4 regions of the Paenibacillus sp. JT31N17 genome follow, and region 2 is predicted to be linked to each of the others. Evidence: riboswitches for the same ligand, from Rfam matches in the RefSeq annotation. Region 2 holds a riboswitch; each other region holds the start of a gene.

Region 1 (4,213 bases), on a different contig from region 2:
CCATCCATTTCGGGTTTCCGGACGGCGAGACGGGCTTCACCTGGGTAACGGTCTGCACGCTCCTGATCTGCGCCGGATGCTTATACCTCCTGCTGAAATACAAACTCCATCCCATTATGGTCATCATGGCTGCCGGAGCCGCCGGGATTATATTGTTCTAATTCAATTAAAGTATCGCTGCTGCTTGTTAGGGCGGACGATGCTTTTTTTTGATTTTATCCGCACGGGAGTTATTAATACGATTTATTATGCTGCTGTACGCCATAATTATGTGTTTTTGTACACGTTATTCTGGATGGCTTGATCGACAAGCAGCACGATCCACACCTCCGGATCTGACTTTAGAGCATACAAAATAAGCCCGAAGAGCACAGAAACTCTCCGGGCTTCCCTACAATATAAAAAGAGGTTTGAATGCTAGAACAAACTAATATAAGAAGATGCACGGTCAAACAATACGGTTTTTATCGCTGACTGATTATGACCGGGATTGCTTTTCAACTGCTCCAGAGCTGAGGAGACCAGTACACTTTGAATGGTATCTTCATGATAATGCTGCAGTAACCAACCGAGATTATGAGGCTCCCTGGAATCCAGAATGTCCCGGAAACGGTTGGACCATGTAATCCAGTCCGCGGGCTTTTGCCAATTTTCCAGCACCATATCGCTCCATGCTTGTCCGGCGTTTGTGGTCAGAAACAGGATGACCTGATAACGGGTCATTTTGTTTTCATTGAGGGCCACAATAAACAGCTCCATCCTTTTGACTTGAACAATCTGCAGGCGGAGTTCCGGTTCAGGCAGCGGGTCAGCTTTGGGCAGTGGGTCAACGGTTTGAACAGACATCTTTAAATTCTCTCCCTTTTTTCGCTTACGAGGTTAGCTGTCGGATTCGGACGAGAGAGCCGCCCTGCCAGAGCCGTTAGGCATCCGGATTCACCCCTTGAACGCCAGAAGTCCCAGACGCTCACATGGTTCCCCCGCTGCTTCCTTTGGAAGCACTCAGCGAATAAATGATAGCCGTAATCAGGCTTGCCATTTATCATATTCCGTTCCTTTTCTTCTGTAAAACGATCCGCAGCCTGATAAACACTTCATAACGCCATATTTTTCATTTAAAGTGAAAATAAGCGGCTAAAACCAGTCATTTTGCGCAATTACTCGTTCCCTCTTCATGTTGCTAATACGCTGCTCCATTCTTCATATATGCTCCCGAAGGGCCTGGTTTCATTTTAAGCGGAGATAAAGAAAAACAGCGAAATACCGCGATATACAGAGCATAAAGAAGCATTGATCCTCTGAAAGCGCTTGAAAATATGTCCAGCGGCGTTATTTGTGCCCATAGCTGTTCTGGACATGCTTTACACGCCGTACGGCTGGGAGTATGATTCATATCGTGCTCAACAGCATATATCCATTTTTTTGATCGCTGAGTTTCCGCCTTCGGGTGGAAAGCGGGGGAACCATAGAAGCGTTGTTGGTATCCGATGTGAGAGTCGGATCGTACAGCGCAGGGGTGAATCGTTGCAGGAGTGTCATGAAACTCATGCAATGTAGGGCGACTCTCACCGCCCGAATCCGACAGCTAACCTCGTAAGCGCAGGTGGAGAGAGGAATGGTGAACGAAGTGATCGATTAAATTCGACCGCAGAGCGTCACGTGCCTCTGCGGTTTTTTGTTGTATAGATTTTTGTATAAATCTTGAATTTGTTTCATTCGCTGAATATTGCGCAGCAGCTGCAGTAACGGGGGAACCAACGACCGTCCTTGTCCATCGGGACGAAAGCGACGGTCACGGGGTGAATCATCCGGCATTCCAAAATGCCGGGCGTAGGGCTACTCTCATGCCCGAATCCGACAGCTAACCTCGTAAGCGTACCGGGAGAGGCAACACTTATCGCGAGCGATCAGGACGTTTGTCATGGTCAAAGAAGCCGCAGGTAAAGGTTACTCTTTTCCTAAGGCTTCTTTTTTGTTGCCTTCTTCCCTTGAATTTGGAGGAGAAACGTATGGAACAACGGCCCATATTGGTGGCTGCATCGACTGAGGCAGGGAGAAAATTCGTACGGCTGCTGCTCTACAAACAGCAGCCTGTGGTTGCCCTCACGAATAATAGGAGGGAAGAAAAGCTGCTGCGGGAAATGGGCGTTAATGAAATTATACGTGTGAACACGACCCGCAGCAAAGCGGGAGCGGCTCCCCTATTTTCGATCGGACGCGTTTATATTTTTGAGTCGAGCCTGCCGCTCAGCTGTCAGTATCTGCAGCTCATGGCCAACTGGTCCTGCCAGGAGATTACCGTTATTACGACGGTATGGCATCCCGAGGTTATTTATAAAAAGCTCGGCGCTGCCTATATTGTGCGCACGCAATCCGGAGATGTCGGGTTCTTGCTCAGCCGCCTGAATGATCAACCATAAAGGGAGTGCTGTTATGTTGGATGTATGGATGATTTTGACTTTGATCGCCTCTTTCCTTGTTATCGCCGGATTCTTGGTCTGGTGCGACAAATCGATCGATGAGACGGAGGGAGAACGCTTATGACGCTGGTTTTGATTTTTACAGGCGCGCTGCTGATCTACCTGGTGTATGCCCTGCTTCATCCGGAGAAATTTTAAATGAGCTTGAGAGTCGATTAAGCCCCAAGGAGGAACGGCTATGGACATATTGCAAATTATTATTGTGATCGGCGTTCTGATGCTGATCGCCAAACCGCTCGGGAATTATTTGTATCATGTATTCTCGAATGAACCTAACCGCACAGACAAGGTGTTCGGTCCGGTGGAGAAAGTGATTTATATGATCATGGGGCTGAAGAACAGGGCAGGGATGAGCTGGAAGAAGTACGCCATCAGCTTCGTTACCATCAACTTCATATTCGTAGCCATCAGCTATGTGCTGCTGCGGGTGCAAAGCGGGCTGCCGCTAAATCCGAACGGAATCGGCGATATGGAGCCCACGCTCATCCTGAATACGATAATCAGCTTCATGACCAATACGAACCTGCAGCATTACAGCGGTGAAAGCGGCCTGTCGTATTTCACGCAAATGGCGGTCATCATGATGATGATGTTCACGTCGGCGGCGACCGGCTTCTCGGTTGCAGTCGCATTCGTGAGGGGAATCACAAGCAAAGGCAAAACGGTAGGCAACTTCTTCGAGGACTTCGTCAAAGCGCACACGCGGGTCTTTTTCCCGCTGGCGATTATCGTCACCCTGGTGCTGGTCGGCCTGCAGGTGCCGCAGACGCTTGATCCCACCTTGTCCGTAACGACTCTGGAAGGCGCGACGCAGCAGATCGCAATCGGACCTGTAGCTTCATTGGAATCGATCAAGCATCTGGGCACCAACGGAGGCGGGTTCTTCGGCGTCAACTCGGCGCATCCGTTCGAGAACCCGAGACCACTTACGAATGTCATCGAGATTTTGTCGATGTGGGTGCTGGCTGCGGCGCTGCCTTTCATGTACGGCAGGTTCGCAAAAAGCCGCAAGCAGGGCTGGGTTATTTTCTCGGCCATGATGATCCTGTTCCTTGTATTCCTCTCTGTCGTCTATTCGGCTGAGAAAAGCGGGAACCCTGTCATGAACGGGCTTGGCATTGATGCTTCGCAGGGCAGCATGGAAGGTAAAGAAGTACGCTTCGGGATTGCCCAGTCGTCCCTGTTCACAGCGGTTACGACGGCGGCGACAACGGGATCGGTCAATAACATGCACGATACGCTCACGCCGATAGGCGGTCTTGTACCGCTTGCAGAGATGATGCTTAACGTCGTATTCGGCGGTAAAGGCGTAGGGCTGGTCAATATGCTGATGTATGCCATTCTTGCCGTATTCATCTGCGGTCTGATGGTCGGGCGAACGCCCGAGTTTCTCGGCAGGAAGATTGAACCGCGGGAGATGAAGCTGATCGCGATCGCTATTCTGGCGCATCCGTTTATCATTCTTGCACCGACGGCCATTGCCTTCCTGACCGATCTGGGAAAAGGGGCCATTACGAATCCTGGCTTCCACGGCATCTCGCAGGTGCTGTATGAATACACCTCGTCCGCGGCTAACAACGGCTCCGGATTTGAGGGACTCGCCGATAATACGCCGTTCTGGAATATTACCACGGGCCTTGTCATGTTCTTCGGAAGGTATATTTCGATGATTGCGCTGCTGGCCGTTGCCGGGTCGCTGACCCGCAAGCAATGGGTGCCGGAGACGATCGGTA
Region 2 (4,213 bases):
GCTCGATGATCCCTTTTTACGCCAAATATACGCTCCGCATTCCTGAATCCCAGGTTTCCCTGCTGTTGGCATCGATATTTGTATCGGTTATTCCACTTGTGGTCGTCTGGTACCGGATCGTTAACAAGCTTGGTTCCCATAACGGCTGGCGGGTTTCTCTCGCTGTATATGCCTTGTCCGTCATACCGCTGTGGTTCGGGCAGGGACTTGCCAGCGGAATTGTATTCGGGATTATAGTCGGCTTCGGACTGGCAGGGTTTCTGGTTACTCCGCCTGTGCTGAACAGCCGTATCATCGATCTGGATACAGCCAGAACCGGCCAGCGCAGGGAAGGCGTGTATACGGCCGTCAGCGGATTCATCACCCGCTCCAGCGGTCTGATCTCGGCCTTGGCGTTCTGGACCATCGGCATGCTCTTTGGCTATGTAAGCGGCGACGAACCCGGACCGAATCCTGATTTGACCTTTCGCGTCCTGGTCTGCGTTGTCCCCTTTTGTTTACTGAGCGTTTCCTTGATTCTCTCGTTTTTTCTGAAGCCATTTCCGGAAAGTCAGGATTAAAAAAGTGTTGGAGGTGCGGCAGATGGAGAAATATTTAATTTTGAATGCTGATGATTTTGGGCAGAGCGAGGCCGCCAATCAAGCTATTATGCATTTGCTGGAGGAGCGGAAGGTATCATCGGCAACGATTATGCCGCCTGCCTCGGCCTTTGAGCAGGCGGCAGCGTGGTGCCGTAAGCAGAAGGCAGCGAACATCGGGCTGCATCTGACGCTAACAAGCGAGATTGCCGCTTTGCCCTGGAAAAGCCTGACCGGCGATCCGTCGCTGGAGGGCCCGGACGGGCGCATGCACGCCACCATCGAAGCCTTCGAGCGGCAGTCCGATCCGAAGGCGGTTGTACGGGAAATGCAGGCACAATTCCAGGCGGTGAAGCAGGCGGGTCTGACGGTCTCCCATGCGGATAATCATATGGGAAGTCTCTATGGCCTGGCGACAGGCAGAAGCTATCTGCCGCAGGTGCTGTGGCAGTGCTCCCGGCGCGGTCTGCCATTCCGTCTGTTCCGCTGGATCGATCCCCGGGACAAGTTTCTGGCCTCTATTCCGGGAGCGGAGCAGGCGCTGCGCAAGGTGGTCCATCTTGCGGATACGCTCGGCGTGCCGATACCGGATTATCTGCTGAGCCATACGTATGGCGTGGAAGAAGGAGAAACCTATGAGAGCTTCAAGCAGATGATGCTGTCAAAGCTCTACGATCTTCCCGAGGGAATCTGCGAGACTTATATTCATCCGGCAGCCGGGGACGAGCATATGAGCGCCCTTGTTCCATCCTGGGAGAAGCGGGTATGGGAATACAAGCTGATGCAGGGTGATGATTTCGCTTATGCGCTGCGGGATGCCAAGGTTGCCCTGGCGACTTATGATGATGTGCGGAAGTACAGAAAAAAGCCAAGGCTCAAATCCGCGGCTGTGCTGTTGAGATCGCTTATGGCCAGACAAAAATAACGGGCAGGAAACATAATAGGTCATAAATGAAGATATCCTGCGAAAAAGGTTGATAGGAAGAGGATAGGATCTATGTAAGCGTTTATATCGCTATATAGGGTAATGAGCTTAAATATTTTCCAGTTTCCGTTGCTGTACAAGAAATAAGTGAAGGAGTAATATTCAGTAAGTGAAGCGGCAAGTCGTGGAAAAGAGTTTCAATTTCATAGAAATCCTTAATCGCTGAGTTCTGAAACAGAAACGGGGGAACCATGGAGGCAGATGCAGTTGATCTGGTCTCAGGGGTGAATCACCTGGCGCAAGCCAAGGTGTAGGGCGACTCTCGCGCCCGAATCCGGCAGCTAACCTCGTAAGCGTACGGAAGAGGAATTATCGCGTTTTAACCATGTTCTCTTGTGGATAAAGCCGCGGAAAGCTCCTAACTTTCTGCGGCTTTTTTTATGCTTGAAATTAGTGATAGGATCATTTGCTTCACAACAAAATGCAGCTAAAAGGGGAAGTCACAGTGGTAGGCAGATTCAAACGGTTATTAATCGGACGTCCAATGAAAAGCGCGGAAATTGAAGGGGAAAAGCTGAGCAAACTTAAAGCGCTTGCGGTATTGTCCTCGGATGCGCTCTCTTCAGTCGCTTACGGGACGGAGCAAATTCTGATCGTTCTGATGGCTGCGGGCTTCGCGGCGGTATGGTATTCCATCCCCATCTCGCTTGCTGTGCTGGGTCTTCTCCTGATTCTGATTTTGTCATACAGGCAAACGATCTTCGCTTATCCCGCCGGAGGCGGGGCTTATGTAGTAGCCAAGGACAATCTGGGCGTCCGCACCGGACTGCTGGCCGGAGGCTCGCTGCTTGTCGATTACATTCTTACTGTCGCCGTCAGCACATCCGCCGGGACTGATGCCATTACATCGGCTTTTCCGTCTCTGCATGATCATCGCGTACTGATTGCGCTCATCATGATTTTGTTTTTGACTATTATCAGCCTGCGCGGAATTACGGAATCCGCATCCGTGCTTGCCATGCCCGTTTATTTGTTTGTCTTCGCGATTTTCGCCCTCATTATTTCGGGAATTATCAAGTACGCGCTCGGAGGCGTTGATGCGCATCCTCCGGAAATCGGCGCCGCTGTATCGAATATCAGTCTCTTCCTGCTTCTGAAGGCCTTCAGCTCCGGCTGTTCCGCGCTCACCGGCGTGGAGGCGGTATCCAATGCCATACCGAACTTCAAGCAGCCGGCCAATCGCAATGCCGCCGCCACACTGATCATGATGGGCGCCATTCTGGGCGCCATGTTTGTGGGAATCAGCCTTCTCGCCTACTGGTACGGCATTACGCCGAATCCGAAGGAAACCGTGGTCTCCCAGATCGCCGATTCCACCTTTGGCAGAGGCGTGATTTATTATATCATCCAGGGTGTCACTGCCCTGATTCTGTTTCTGGCAGCCAATACAGCCTACTCGGCCTTTCCTCTTCTGGCGTTCATGCTGGCCAAAGATAAATATATGCCGAATGTGTTTATGGTGCGCGGCGACCGTCTCGGCTTTTCCAATGGCATTATTATTTTGGGCATCTTGTCAGCTTTGCTCGTAGTGCTTTTCCATGGCGATACCGAGAGCCTGATTCCCCTGTATGCGGTAGGCGTCTTTATTCCCTTTACGTTATCCCAGCTGGGGATGATGGTGAGGTGGATTAAGCTGAAGCCAGCCAACTGGATCATAAAATTAGTCATCAATACAATTGGCATGCTCACCACTCTGGTCATTACGCTGATTTTTATCTTCACCAAGTTCGGGCATGTCTGGATGGTCTTTCTATTCCTGCCTGTTGTGATCTGGATCTTCCTGAGCATCAACAAGCATTACCGCAATACGGCGGATCAATTGCGGATCAACATGGAAGCGGACAAACCGGTTATTAAAGGAAGCACCATCGTGGTTCCGGTAGCGGGCATAACGCGCGTTGTCATGCAGTCGCTGAGCTATGCCAAGTCGCTGACGGAGAATGTGGTCGCCGTTTATGTGGGATTTGATGATGAAGATATTGAACGGATGGAGAAAAAATGGGAGGAATGGAATCCCGGCGTCCGTCTTATCGTGCTCCGGTCCAGCTATCGCAGCGTGATCAGGCCGCTCATGAAATTCATTGATACGGTCGAGTGGAAAAGCGCGGAAACCGATCATATTACCATTCTCATTCCCCAGTTCATAACCAGGCACTGGTGGCAGTATATTCTTCACAACCAGACAGGCTTGATGCTGCATGCTTATTTGTTCGCCCAGAAGGACGTAGTTATCACGACAGTCCCCTATCATCTGAATCGGTAGGCTAACCTGCCAAGCGCATTTGTTTTGGAATATCGATGCAGTTAATAGAATAAAGCTCAAGCATCAGGCGGTCTTCATCTCTTGCTTAGCAGTAGATTGGCGCTGGATATAGCGCTCCAGCTCGCCCTGAAATTCCAGCTGCAGAGCTGCCGAATTTTCCAGATCGCCGGGAGTGACCAGCGAGGCCGGCTTGTCGGCAATCGGAAGTCCGCTATGCTCGAACACCTTGGCGACAAACTGGGTGCAGAAGTAAGCATTCTCGCGCTGGAACTCCATATTCAGCATAACGCCGAACAGGCCGATCAGATTGTATTTGTAGTTTTCCTTGTTGGCTTCGATGGCTTGGATATAGGCCTGCATCCGTTCATAAGCGGAGCGGCTGATCGT
Region 3 (4,213 bases), on a different contig from region 2:
AGCAGGCTATCCGTCATTCCGCTGCACGGCTATTTGCAGAGAAAGGCTATCCGTCGGTAACGATGCGCGAGATAGCCAAGGAGGCAGGCTGCTCGCATACCGCGATCTATTTGTATTTCAAGAATAAAGAGGATCTGCTGCAGCAGATCGCTATCCCGCCGCTTGCGGAGATGGAAGGCCGGATGCTGGAGAGGCTGGGAGACGCGGACGCAGTCCCGCTGGACAAATTGATTGGCGCCTGCCAGGAATATGCTGTGTTTTGCCTGAGCAATGGCAGCTTCTTCAATGTTCTGATCACATCGGGAAGCGGCAGGGTGGATGAGCCGGAGCCCGAGCTCGAAGTGAATCAGATCCGCAACCGTATATTCGGCCATCTGATTCAGGCGCTGGACAATGTGGTGGATGAAGAGGGTTCTGCTTCCGACGCTGAAGCTGCGCTCAATCATGCGCGCATTTTATTTTATTACATGCAGGGATTCGTCCACACCTATAACGGCAGTCTGGAGTCCATCGATTCGCTTTTGGAGAGGACGCTCCCCATTTACAATCAAGGAATAAGAACATTGGTGGCAGGTATGAAGGCCTAATATCGATAAAAAAACAAGAGATCGGCATTAAAACGCCTTTGTAAATAAGTCCTTTGACATGGAGGGAAATGATAAAATGTTAGCGAATTGATAAGGATACTTCTTTTGAACCTGTCGGGGGATGAGCTTTATGAAGGATCAACAATCTCAATACGAGTCATTTATTTCCACTCATCTGCATCAATTGGTTGATCAGTCGCGAATAGGCGTCTTTCTTTTTCATGAAGATCAAATTTCGTATGTAAATCCGTGTCTGGCGGAGATGTTCGGATACTCCCGTGAGGAAATTATCGGTATGCAGCCCAAGGAACTGGTCTTCGAGGAAGACCGGGCATTTTTCAAAGACAAAATCAGCCGTCGGTTGAGAGGGGAAAGCAGGGGGACCCGCAACTGGCTCAGAGGGCTCAGGAAGGACGGAAGTCTGTTCTACTATGAGGCCAAGGGTATATTGATCGAGTATGATGGCCGTCCCGCGCTAGTTGGAACGCTGACGGATGTCACCAGTACGATTAAAGCGGATGAAATTTTGCGTGAGCATGAACTCAGGTATCAGCGCCTGATCAAATATTTGCCTGAACCCATCGTCGTTCATGACGGTGAAACGATTTTATATACGAATAATGCCGGCCTTCTCCTCTTTGGCGCCACCAGGGTTGAGGAATTATTTACCGTTACCTATATGGATTTGATTTACGCCGATTACCGGCAAATGACGAGCGAACGCATGAGCTTGCTGCTGGCCTCGGATGAGCCTTTGGACTTTATGAAATCCAAAATCGTCAGCCTTGATGGAAGGATCATCGATGTCGAGGTTTCAGGCATCCGGATTCATAATTTTCAGGGACGCCCCTTTGTTGTGCAAAGCGTGTTTCGTGATTTGACGGAGCGCAAAAGAGAGGAAGAAGCGATTATCCGGTCAGAGAAGCTGTCGGTAGCAGGTCAGATGGCGGCGGGAATCGCTCACGAAATCCGAAACCCTTTAACCTCCTTAAAGGGTTTTACGCAGTTTCTAAAAACAAAGGTAAGCGACCATCATGAATATTTCAATATTATGCTTGCGGAGCTGGACCGGATCAATACGATCGTGCAGGAATTTATGGCGTTGGCCAAGCCCCAGGTCAAGCAGTTCAGCCATCATAATCTGGTCTTCATATTGGAGAATGTGATTACGCTGCTGGAAACCCAGGCGATTATGAACAATGTCGAGATGAAAAAGGATTTTGCCGCGAAGATGCCGACGGTATATTGCGATGAGAATCAGCTCAAGCAGGTATTTATCAATTTGATGAAAAATGCCATAGAGGCGATGCCAAGCGGAGGAGATTTATCCATTACCCTGAAGGAGGGGGACGCGGGTATGCTTACTGTCCGCATTCAAGACCAAGGGGTGGGAATCCCCAAGGATAAGCTTGAGCGTCTAGGCAGCCCCTTCTACTCGACCAAAAGCTCCGGCACGGGGCTTGGACTCATGATTTGCTTGCGCATTATTGAAGCCCACCGCGGCACGCTGAAATTTGAAAGCGAGGAAAGCAGCGGCACAACCGTCACAGTTGAGCTGCCTGCCTTTGAATGGGAGACAGAGGGATAAATGAATGGCGTTCAGCCAGTTATTGTTCGCGGCTGGACCTATTTACCAGTGTATTTGGGGGATAGAATTATGGTATCCTTTAACGCGAGCCGAAACTTATCGTACGGGGGATCTTTATGAGGCAGCAAACAGATGCTTTCAGCAAGCCATAATCTGTTTCCTGCCTCGCGGAATATTATCCGAGCCAGTCGAATTGGCAGGGTGAAAATCCGCTGGGGGTGAATCGCTTTGGAGCGGGCATATCCGCTTTGGCGTAGGGTTGAACTCCTCAATCCGAATCCGACAACTAACCTCGCAGGCCGCATGCACAAACAGGCATACTTAACCAATCGGGAGAGAGGCTGCCTTTGTTTGAGCGATGACGGAGTTTGGAGACAGTTCTGTATCAGAACATGCCGATAAACCCGTAAATAAAAAGGAGGACATTTGTTTTGGTAAATGCAAAATGGAAAAAAGGCGCGGCAGCAGCTGTGCTTGGATTGGCAATTCTTGCCCATGCAGGGGCGGCAAACGCTGCAGCGGTATACAAGGCAAAAGACAATGATACCTTCTGGACGTTGTCCAAGCAATTCGGCGTGCAGCTTGATCAGCTGGTGAAAGCGAATCCAGGCGTGGACCCGTCCAACATCTATGCGGGCTTGTCCATTACAGTGCCGGGATCGGCAGCGAAAAAAACGGCAGCAGCTCCGAAGCCCGCGGCGGTCAAGGCGATTAAAATGGAATCCACGGCCAAAGCGCTGCCGAAAAATACCGTGACAGTCAACGGACTTGCCTACAACTATACCGATGTTGTACAAGCCAAAGCAAGCGCCTATACAGCTGATGCATCCGAGAACGGCTGGGGCCCGGTTGACTATTACGGCAACCCGCTCAAGCTGGGTACGATCGCAGTTGATCCCAACCGTATTCCGATGGGAAGCAAGGTGTATATCACCGGTTATGACCATGACGGTTTGCCTGTTGGCGGCATGATGGCCGTAGCGACAGATATGGGGAGCGGGATCAAAGGGGATCGCATTGATATCTTTGTACCGCAATCGCAGGCAAAAGCCCAGGAGTTCGGGTTTCAATATGTAAAGGTTTTTGTTCTGGGCAAATCATAATACTTCAAATATAATCGATCATAAATGAGCGGCGCCCCCTTGCAGGGGCGCCGCTTGGTGGTTTCAGGGCTTTACGCTTCGTGCAGCCGGCTCTCCAAGCAGCTCGGGGAGCGTAACCATTTGATAGCCTTTGCTGCGGAGCAGCTTGATCAGTTTGGGCAGCGCCTCTAATGTTCCCGATAAATCCTGGCCGATGCCTCCGCCTGCATGCTGAAGAATAATAGAGCCGGGCTGCAGGGTTTTCTTGATGTTAAACAATATCGTACTGCTGTCGATGCCCCGCCAGTCAACAGAGTCGACATCCCAGTTGACGGCAATATAACCGTTTTGCTTCATCCATTCAATTTGCCCGGGCAGTACTTCCCCATAGGGCGGTCTGATTAATCTGGGACTATAACCGGCGAGCGGACGCAATATGGCGTCCGTATTGCGGATCTGCTGCTGGAAGGCAAACAGGGAAATACGCGAGAATACCGCATGGTTATAGGAATGGTTGCCGATTACATGTCCTTCCCTGCCAATGCGCCTGACTATGGACGGATAAGAAGCGGCGCGCGATCCGACTACAAAAAAAGTCGCCCTGACTTTATGGCGGGCTAATATATCAAGCACCTTGGACGTGTAGCGGGGATCAGGCACATCGTCAAAGGTAAGCGCAACCTTCCTCTCCTTGCGCGGGCCGCCGATAACGAAGGTCCCGGGATAACGCTGCTGCAGATCTACCCAGGATGTGGCGTCACGGCGCGAAATTTTCTTTTTCTTCTGCTGGCCTGTCTCTCTGCTCTGGAAAGAAGGCTCACTGACGCCGGGTATGCTAAGCGGCAGGCTGCCGGGCTCGTTCTGAAGTTGAATATGTAAGGAAGCCGGGAGCTTATCAAGCGGAGCAGCATGAAGTCTCCGCACCGGATCAAATGAACCGGAGAGTATCATGACCG
Region 4 (4,213 bases), on a different contig from region 2:
GCATGGGCGAATACGACCGTGAGAAAACCGTACCGCAGAAACATGAAGCTGAAGATAAGCCCGATAACGGTCAATTCAAGCAGCCGTGTGGTGGAAGGGAAAATGGGATATGTAACATGGCCAAGCGCCCATATAATAGTGGGAATAAGCGAAGCGACGAACGTATTGTTGAACCATTTTTTGAAAAGGCCGATTCCGAAAAAACGGTACAAAGCCTCCTCCGAAATGGCGGCGCACCAGGCCAGCATGGGGAAGATCCACAAAATGCCCAGGTTGTATGGAGACTGCGTGACATCCGAGGTTGACCATGCGCCGGTAACATTCACCAGCACGATGAAGATGACGGTCTGCAGTCCCAGCAGCAGGAAAGCAATCAGATAACCGAGCCACATGCTGCGCCATACATGATCGCCATAACCCTCCTCTCCCATTCGCGGCCACATCCGTTTGCCCATTGAGTTCCACAGGGCGTCGCCGCCGACAAGGGAGAAATAAACGGCAATGCCCATCACAATCGTGACGACACAGGTAATGCCGACATTAATGGCCGCGTAGGCCATCGCATTAGGGTCCTCGCCGGCACTCGCCAGCAGACCGTCCATGAGATTGAAGTCATTCGCCAAATACATGACGAGGAACAGCAGAGTCAGTACAATACCGCGTGTAAACGAGGAATGCTTGCGGTAAAGCGCGGCATAGACGATTGCAATGACGAACAGGACAAAGGAAAGCAGAATGCTGCCGAGGAGGGACAGGAAAGAAGCAAGCTTCTGCTGGGCCTGGACATAGCTCGAATAACTGGCCGGAACCGTGAAGCCGGGCTTGTATTCGGCAATGATGAGCGTTCCATCGCTTGTTTTCTCTGTTCTCATCGCAAGCATCAGCTGCGATTCTCCGATCGTATAGCCGTTAACCTTGTACGAGATCCTGCCTGTTTCCGGGTCTGCCTTGGTCATGCTTAGTTCATTCGCTTTAAATCCTTGGGAGACGGCATATTTCATAGCAGCGTCGCTTATCTGGGTCGCTTGCGGGATAGTGGTATGGATCTCCTTGTATTGGTTCCAGCCGACAACCTTGGCTTCCTGCATATGCACATAAATAAAAATCTGGCTGCCGTCAGGCATCGCCGCCGTGACCTGGAATGTGTCGGTGGGGAAGCGGCTGTCATATTTCTTGTCGTAGGTCTCGGTCTGCTTTTCCTTGGACAGATAACCGTAAAGCATCGAATCGGATTGGTGAACCGCATGGATGCTCTCCGGCAGCTGCTTGAATTGCTGCAGGGCAAAATCCTCAGCAATCTGCTCGGCTTTGCTTTTGGCGATTACCTTCTTGCTGCCCGAGTCAAAAAAAGACTCCGAGGTTTGCGGTACAACTTGTACGAGCAAATAAATAACAATGCCAATGACGCCTAACCATGCATAGAATTTCCAGTTGGGCCGCAGCTGATAAACATTCATGTTTGCACCTCTAATCTCAATATACAAGCAGTAAACCGCATACATCTACCTTATCATAGTTGTCTCGATAATTTCCATGCGAATGCTCGCAAATACGTTTTGTGGTCGAGTTAAATGGACAATAATGAACAGGATGTGCCGATTTGGGCCCGAGGGTCGTCTTTTTTGCCTGAAAACGGTTCCTTTCCTCCTTAATTGTCGTTTGTTTTTTCCAGAACAATGCAATTATAATGTGTATCAATTGCATATGAAAAGCCGAATTTCGAAATGAAAACGGGGGAACCATACAGCTGTCTTGAACGGGTCGCTTAAGCTTATGCGATTTCATTAAAGGACAGCACGGGGTGAATTTCAACAAGCAGCGTAATTTTGAACTGCTTGTGAATAGGGCAGCTGTTCAAGCCCGAATCCGTCAGCTAACCTCGCAGGCTTCGTGGAACAGGACTCAAACGCATTGGCACTTGGGCTTCCAGTGCTTTTTTTGTGCGCGCAAACAGCCAGGAGGGGTGGGACAAATCCTACGATGCTATCTTTTTTCAATATTTCCAAATGGTCGCCGCCCCGTATATTGGTAACGGGCTTTGCGCTCATTATTTTGCTTGGAGGCTTGCTGCTCTCCATGCCCTTTGCCTCGCGGGATGGCTTACCGACGCCATTTATCGACGCGGTATTTACAGCAACAACGGCAACGTGCGTGACGGGGCTCGTGACTGTGGATACAGGCAGCCACTATTCGGTTCCCGGCCAAATCATTATTATGATGCTGATTCAGCTTGGCGGTCTCGGCTTTATGACCATGGCCACTTTGTTTGCTCTTGTTCTGCGCAAGCGCATATCCCTGAAGGAACGGCTCATTCTGCAGGAGGCGATGAACCAGACCAGCATGGAAGGCATTGTGCGTCTCATACGCAAAGTGATTTTGTACTCGTTGACCATTGAGCTCGTTGGCGCTGTCCTTTTTGCCATCCGCTGGTCGTTTGATATGCCGCTTGGCAAGGCAGTTTATTTTGGCATTTTTCACGCGATTTCATTCTTTAATAATGCGGGCATCGATTTATTCGGCCAGTTCGGGGTTCCGTATGTAAGCCTTACGGAGTATGTTAATGATCCTTTGGTCAATATCGTGACGATGCTGCTGATCATAACAGGCGGGATCGGTTTTATTGTTATCTCGGATCTCGTAGAATATCGCAATAATAAGAAACTTTCGCTTCATTCCAAAGTAGTACTGTCTATGACCGGCTTTTTGATTGTATTCGGAACGGTTGTTGTTTTTATATTCGAGTTCACCAATGCCAGGACACTCGGTTCCCTTCATTGGGGCGGCAAAATATTGGCTTCCTTCTTCCAGTCGGTTACTCCGCGTACAGCTGGCGCCAATACGCTTGACCTTGCCTCACTCAGGCAGGCCACACAGTTCCTGACCATTATCCTGATGTTCATCGGCGCTTCGCCGGGTTCTACAGGAGGCGGAATCAAGACCACAACCTTCACGACTCTAATCGGTGCGGTTATTGCCATGATCCGGGGCAGGGAAGATATTGTGCTGTTTCGCTACCGTCTTGCCCGTGAGCGCATTTTCAAAGCATTGACCATTACCTTGTTATCGCTTTCCCTTGTCATTGTCGTCACCATGGTGCTCTCCACGACTGAGGATCAGGCCTTCTTGAAAATCCTGTTCGAGACTACCTCAGCCTTCGGGACAGTAGGCTTGACGCTTGGCATTACACCGGAGCTCTCCACGGTCGGCAAGATTATTATCTGCTTGACCATGTTTGCCGGCAGGCTGGGTCCTCTGACACTCGCCTATGCGCTTGGGCCGCGTTCGGAGAAAGAATTATATCGTCATCCGGAAGGCAAAATTATTATTGGATAGGGGAAATTATTACACGATGAAGAATCATCAGTTCGTCATTATCGGACTTGGCCGCTTCGGTTCAAGTTTGGCCAGGGAATTAGTGGAGCTTGGATATGAAGTGCTCGGCATTGATAAGGACGAGGAAGCCGTTCAGGATATGAGTCAGCATCTGACGCATACCGTCGTGGCGGAATCAACGGACGAGGAAGTGCTGCGGTCGCTTGGCGTACGCAATTTTGACTGTGGTGTTGTCGCTATCGGCGATGATATTCAAGCGAGCATTCTGACGACTATTTTGCTTAAGGACCTGGGCGTGAAGAAGGTCGTGGCCAAGGCGATGAGCGAGCTGCATGGTCGGGTGCTGGAGAAAATCGGGGTGGACCGCGTAGTCTATCCGGAGCGGGATATGGGCATTCGTGTCGCGCATCAGCTGGTGTCGCCTAATCTGCTTGATTATATTGAATTGTCAAAGGATTATACGATTGCCGAGCTGGCGGTGCCAAAATGTCTTAACGGCGTATCCCTGCAGGATCTTAATCCCAGAGCTAAATTCGGCTGCAGCATTGTTGCAATCAATAAGCCCAGAGGAATCATTATTGCTCCTACTGCAACCGATGTGCTCGCTGAGAAGGATGTCATGGTTGTCATCGGGACCAACCAACAGATTGAACAATTCGAGGAGTCCGTTACCCGTTAGGGGAAATCAGCGACTGCTTCATTATGAAACGGGCGTGAAAGCGGCAAATGGAGACATCAACTACAGAAACAATTCATCACTTGTTTTTACTGCTGCTCACGATTGTGACGGCTGGCATGATCGCAGGAACGCTGGCATCCAGACTGCGGCTACCGGATGTTGCCATGTATATAATCGTGGGAATGGCAATCGGACAGGGTT

The links. A riboswitch is a leader RNA that binds a small molecule or an ion and turns the genes downstream of it on or off. The one in region 2 is predicted to bind cyclic di-AMP.
Region 1: linked by a shared signal. The riboswitch ahead of AC0YOB_RS30880 (hypothetical protein) and the one ahead of AC0YOB_RS35250 (APC family permease) in region 2 are both predicted to bind cyclic di-AMP.
Region 3: linked by a shared signal. The riboswitch ahead of AC0YOB_RS21700 (3D domain-containing protein) and the one ahead of AC0YOB_RS35250 (APC family permease) in region 2 are both predicted to bind cyclic di-AMP.
Region 4: linked by a shared signal. The riboswitch ahead of AC0YOB_RS30245 (TrkH family potassium uptake protein) and the one ahead of AC0YOB_RS35250 (APC family permease) in region 2 are both predicted to bind cyclic di-AMP.

The regions. Positions count from the first base shown of each region.
Region 1 covers NZ_JBWDNP010000015.1:65,105-69,317, forward strand. Annotated here, with positions in the region: gene AC0YOB_RS30870 (chromate transporter) at 1-161, shown strand, start outside; gene AC0YOB_RS30875 (hypothetical protein) at 418-846, opposite strand; cyclic di-AMP (ydaO/yuaA leader) riboswitch at 854-1,018, opposite strand; cyclic di-AMP (ydaO/yuaA leader) riboswitch at 1,418-1,615, shown strand; cyclic di-AMP (ydaO/yuaA leader) riboswitch at 1,708-1,892, shown strand; gene AC0YOB_RS30880 (hypothetical protein) at 2,010-2,420, shown strand; gene kdpF (K(+)-transporting ATPase subunit F) at 2,541-2,618, shown strand; gene kdpA (potassium-transporting ATPase subunit KdpA) at 2,659-4,213, shown strand, end outside.
Region 2 covers NZ_JBWDNP010000022.1:36,989-41,201, forward strand. Annotated here, with positions in the region: gene AC0YOB_RS35240 (MFS transporter) at 1-560, shown strand, start outside; gene AC0YOB_RS35245 (polysaccharide deacetylase family protein) at 583-1,503, shown strand; cyclic di-AMP (ydaO/yuaA leader) riboswitch at 1,714-1,874, shown strand; gene AC0YOB_RS35250 (APC family permease) at 2,009-3,826, shown strand; gene AC0YOB_RS35255 (hypothetical protein) at 3,890-4,213, opposite strand, start outside.
Region 3 covers NZ_JBWDNP010000007.1:22,233-26,445, reverse strand. Annotated here, with positions in the region: gene AC0YOB_RS21710 (TetR/AcrR family transcriptional regulator) at 1-587, shown strand, start outside; gene AC0YOB_RS21705 (PAS domain S-box protein) at 718-2,175, shown strand; cyclic di-AMP (ydaO/yuaA leader) riboswitch at 2,253-2,491, shown strand; gene AC0YOB_RS21700 (3D domain-containing protein) at 2,607-3,278, shown strand; gene AC0YOB_RS21695 (polysaccharide deacetylase family protein) at 3,342-4,213, opposite strand, start outside.
Region 4 covers NZ_JBWDNP010000014.1:124,304-128,516, reverse strand. Annotated here, with positions in the region: gene AC0YOB_RS30250 (CPBP family intramembrane glutamic endopeptidase) at 1-1,457, opposite strand, end outside; cyclic di-AMP (ydaO/yuaA leader) riboswitch at 1,701-1,903, shown strand; gene AC0YOB_RS30245 (TrkH family potassium uptake protein) at 1,981-3,333, shown strand; gene AC0YOB_RS30240 (potassium channel family protein) at 3,350-4,012, shown strand; gene AC0YOB_RS30235 (cation:proton antiporter) at 4,060-4,213, shown strand, end outside.